DNA from 2 places in the Winogradskyella pacifica genome. Region 2 is predicted to be linked to the other one. Evidence: riboswitches for the same ligand, from Rfam matches in the RefSeq annotation. Region 2 holds a riboswitch; the other holds the start of a gene.
The links. Region 2 has a riboswitch for cobalamin ahead of DFQ09_RS10975 (TonB-dependent receptor plug domain-containing protein). Riboswitches for the same ligand answer to the same signal wherever they lie in the genome.

Region 1: another riboswitch for cobalamin. It lies ahead of DFQ09_RS08405 (TonB-dependent receptor plug domain-containing protein); the one in region 2 lies ahead of DFQ09_RS10975 (TonB-dependent receptor plug domain-containing protein).

The regions. Positions count from the first base shown of each region.
Region 1 is NZ_QREI01000003.1:287,273-289,688, reverse strand. It holds gene DFQ09_RS08405 (TonB-dependent receptor plug domain-containing protein) at 1-1,261, opposite strand, end outside; cobalamin riboswitch at 1,291-1,539, opposite strand; gene DFQ09_RS08400 (ABC transporter substrate-binding protein) at 1,741-2,416, shown strand, end outside.
Region 2 is NZ_QREI01000004.1:327,847-330,262, forward strand. It holds gene DFQ09_RS10975 (TonB-dependent receptor plug domain-containing protein) at 1-1,246, opposite strand, end outside; cobalamin riboswitch at 1,329-1,556, opposite strand; gene DFQ09_RS10980 (DUF4625 domain-containing protein) at 1,807-2,286, opposite strand; gene DFQ09_RS10985 (DUF4625 domain-containing protein) at 2,342-2,416, opposite strand, start outside.

The DNA of each region.
Region 1 (2,416 bases), on a different contig from region 2:
CTAAATTGCCTCCGGGTTGCCAATACAAATCGTTAAACGTTGGGACACGGTAGTTTTTTGATCCATTTAATTTCAAGGTATAATAGTCTGAAACCTCATACGCTACATCAAAAGAAAACAACAATGGACTTTCAAAACCTGAGGTTATATCTTGTCTTAAGTTTAAGCCATATTGCCATTGATTATTTGGTGTATATTGAAGTAACGCTGTGGTTGAAAATTCTTTTCGGTTAGGATCATCAAAACTACTGCCACTGCCTTCGTAATAATTATAAGACACTATCGGTTTCAATTTTAAATCCGTTAATATATCAATATCTGCTGTATAATTAATAAGGTAGGTATTCACCTTTCCGAAGGTATAATTCTCCGTGTTTTTATTTCCAAAGTATTTAAAATGCTCTTGTAAATGCGCCACTTTCAATTTAGAAAACGTTTGATCTCCTTGATGCGACCATTCTACCATGGTTCTAAAATTTTGATCGTCGTATTTCGCTAATGATGAAGATGAACTTGTTCCTGAAAATTCGCGTTCCCCTATAAAAGTTTGATGATAAAGTTTTAATACGTCTTTATCATTTAAAATATATCCCAAATTAGCATTTATACTCCCATTATGATACGCTCCGTTTGTATTGCGTTTATCTGTATTTAGGTATTTATAATCATTGTCAGAATCAATATAATTCACCCCAATATTAAAAGACAATTTCTCATTGGCATAAGACGACAAATAACTGACATTTTTAGTGTCATAACTTCCATACGATAAGGTTACCGTATTGTCAAAATGAGGACTAAAACTTAAAGTGTTATTTAAATGGATACTACCACCAATGGCTCCACTACCATATTGAACAGAGCCTCCACCAGAACGTATCACCACATTTTTAAAATTCGTAGTATTAATAGTATTAAAATCGGTTTGCCCCGTGAGTTGCGAATTAATAGAAATGCCATTCCAAATCACAGCCGTTTGCGAAGCATTGGTTCCTCTAAATGACGGAGAAGACACCATTCCATAACCATTTTCTTTAAAATAAAGATTGGAATTAAAACGTAAAAGATCGGTAAATGAGCTTCTATTCTTTTGAAGTAAGGAATCACTAAGAACCGAAACTTTATAGCCATGAGAATAACGTTTCAATTTTACATCACTCAATACAACGTCATCTAATCGCTGAATAGAGTCAGCGGTTATTTGTGCCCTAACAACGCCACTAAATACTAGTAATAAAAAAAAGAGAACTACACGTTTCATACTGCAATCACTTCTATCCCGAAAGTTTGACTAATTAGTTGAAATTGGCAGGTCTCCTGACTTGTTTCTTATTGGTTCACCTTCCCAACATAAATGTCAGTGGTTTTGAAGAAAATAATAACTCTCAAAAATGAGATGCTCAATCTTTGAACATAAAACTTACAGTTGCGGGAACAGTACAAGAATGAAGATTTCCGGTTATAAATCGTGCCTCTTTTCACTTGATTCCCTTTTAATCTAATCGCTTAATAATTAGAACCTAATTTCGATGCAAAAATAGACTTTTAATCACATCACAAAGGTTATTTACATGACTTCTTTTTATTCATTTTAAAAATCAAATAAATAAAACCACTTAAAAAATGTGCTATGATTATTCCTGCAACGATATATAGTGTTAAATTTGAATTGTCTCTCATGACTCTAATTTTAACAAAATTACCAATTCAATATATAAACAGTAGTTACAAAAGTTACCTATGAAAATTATTAAATTCTTCGTTCTTCTGCTTATCGTAAGCGCCTGTAAAAATGAAACTAAGAACAACACTATTTTACCGTCACCTGAAACCGAATCCATCGCTTTAAAATATGCTGAAGGTTTTAAAATGTCGCAATCAGATCATAGTAAAACCATAGAAATCACTAAAGCGTGGCCAGAAGCAGAAAAAACATATACCTATTTATTACTCACAAAAGAACAAGCGGCAAAAACCACTTATAATAAAGCCGATTATGATGGTGTTATTATTACTCCAATTACTAAAACGGTAGTGACGTCTACAACCCATATTCCTGCTTTAGAACTTTTAGGGGTTGAAGAAACCTTAATTGGTTTTCCTGGTTCAGATTATGTGTCCTCCGAAAAAACAAGAATGTTAATTAACGCTGGAAAAGTAAGGGAACTAGGGAAAAATGAAGGTATTAATACAGAAGTTTTACTCGCTCTAAATCCAGATGTAGTTGTTGGTTTTGGTGTTGATGGTGTAAACAAAACCTTTGAAACCATAAAAAAAGCAGGTATTCCTGTCATTTATAATGGGGATTGGGCAGAATCTTCAGCTTTAGCAAAAGCGGAATGGATAAAATTCTTCGGTGTACTTTTTAATAAAGAAAAAGAAGCCGATTCTATTTTTAATACTATTGAACGCGATT
Region 2 (2,416 bases):
TGATTTCACCTTGATAAGAGGTTTCGGGTTTTAAATCCGTATTTCCAACGCCTTGCCAATACAGATCATTATAAGTCGGGATTCTAAAATTCCTGGACGTGTTAACCTTTAATTGATAAACGTCGGTGAGTTTAGCACTAAAACCTGCAGAATATAAAAGTGGATTCCCATACTGCTCATTGGTTTCTTGACGCAATCCTAATTCGTATAAAAATTTTTCTGAAAGCACATGTTTAAAACTCACTAAAGCAGCAGACAAATTGCGGGTTTCTGAAGCAATATTAGAACCACGACCATCATTGTGTGTGTAATTAAGTCCAGCGGTAAGTAACATTTTATTAGACAGAGCGTAATCTAGTCCGTATTTAGCTATAAAACTAGTGACCTTTCCATAGGTGTAAAAGTCATTATCAATGTTTCCAAAATAGCGGTATTCTTCGGTGGTGCTGGCTACTTTAAGATTGGATTTAAATGCACTAAAATGACTTTCCCATTCTATTAATGAGCGCGTGTTGAAATCTGTATATTTTGTTTTTAAAGCATTTGGTGTAGGTACCGAAAAATTCCGTCTACCGTCATATATATTAGCAAAAACTTTAAGTGTGTTATTTGAATTCAATTTTGAAGTCCCTGCAAAACTGACATTAGTATTGTGGTATTGGCCATTAATATTGATGCGGTCGGTTTCGGGATACGGATAATTATTATCAGAAGCATTTCTTGCAATACCTAAAAGCATGCTGAATTTCTTTGAGGAATAATTGGTTTGGTAATCTATTCCGTAGGTGTTAAACTCACCATAATTAGCAAAGAGCTCATTATGAAATCCTTTGTTAAAGCCCAATTCATTTACTAAATTAATAGAGCCTCCAATAGCGCCACTGCCATCAGCAACACTAGAACCTCCTGGTTTTATTTCTATTTTGTTATAACCACGTGTATTTATGGTGTTAAAATCAGTTTGCCCAGTGGTTTGTGAGTTAATATTAATACCGTTCCAAAGTACTGAGGTTTGCGATGCTGTAGTCCCTCGAAACGACGGAGAAGAAACCATGCCTAGACCATTTTCCTTAAAATAAACGGTACTATTAAAGTTTAGAAAATTGGTTAATGAAGCTTGGTTTTGTTTTAGAACACTGTCTTTAACTACAATAACGTTTCTAGTGTATGTAGAATCTTTAAGTTGATAAGCAATAAGACGTACCTCTCTCAAAGCCGTTATAGAGTCGGTTTGCGAATGAAGCATAGAACAAAAACCTATGCAAAACAAAATGGTGCATACAAAATATCTCATAAACCCGATGCCTTTTACCCGAAAGCGGTTGTGTTAATTGTTGGTAAAATTGGCAGGTCTCCTGACTCATGTCCTACTAATGGTCCTTCCCATTCTAAAAGAACAGTGGATGTTGAAGATTTTCATTAGAGGCATCCCAAAAAGGGACTAAACTTACAGTTGCGGGAACAGTTCAGGATTATTAAGTTAATAACTATTTTACCTGATTCCCTTTTAATCATATCTATAATACATAGACATAAACCAATAGAGGACAAAGGTAGATAATTGTATTCTATTTTAGATAAAAACACCTTCTTATTTAGTGTAAATATTGAAATTGTTTGATGATAGATTAAATGCCTTTTTGGAGGCATTTTTAGATCTCGATTATAATGGGTAAATCGTCGTGAGTAGAAGAATTTTTACATAAAAAAAACAGTGCCAGTATGTGGTTTCTGGCACTGCTAAAAAACATCAAAAATCTAACCCAATTTTAATGTAATTGTTTATGTCTTTTAATAGGTAAATATCTAATCAATGATTTTTATATCAACAGAAGTTCTGCTTTGCCAACCTGTTTCATCGGTTACTGAATATGAGCAATGGTAGTCTCCTGTGTCTATATCATCTGGGATAGTGATACTGATGTTAATCTCATAAGTTGATAATCCACCTTCGATTTCAAAATTTTCCATGTATATGAATGGATTTACGGCTCCTTTTATCGGCTCTAAATCACAAGTTTCTCCTTGATCATCATGAGTATGGTGATCAAAATTATGGTGAATGTCTAAGCTATATGAAGCCAGTGCTTTGTTGTCTGCAACCTGTGCTTTAAAGATATAAGTTTCCCCTTTTAGGAGTTGTTCGCAAGCTTGCGGAAAACCTTCAGCGTAATTAATACTTATAGTAGGCTTTTCTTCATCGATAGTATTACTGTCGTCGCTAGAACATGAAGTAAAGAGTACTATGACTAAGATTAAATTAAAATATTTGGTAATCCATTTCATGGTAAAAAGTTTAAAACCGCATAGTATGTGCGACACTATGCGGAATAATTAATGTTTAAGATGCTGTAACATCAATATGTGTTTCGTAAGCTTTAGTGTTTCCATCTTCATCTTCAACAGTAAAAGTTAT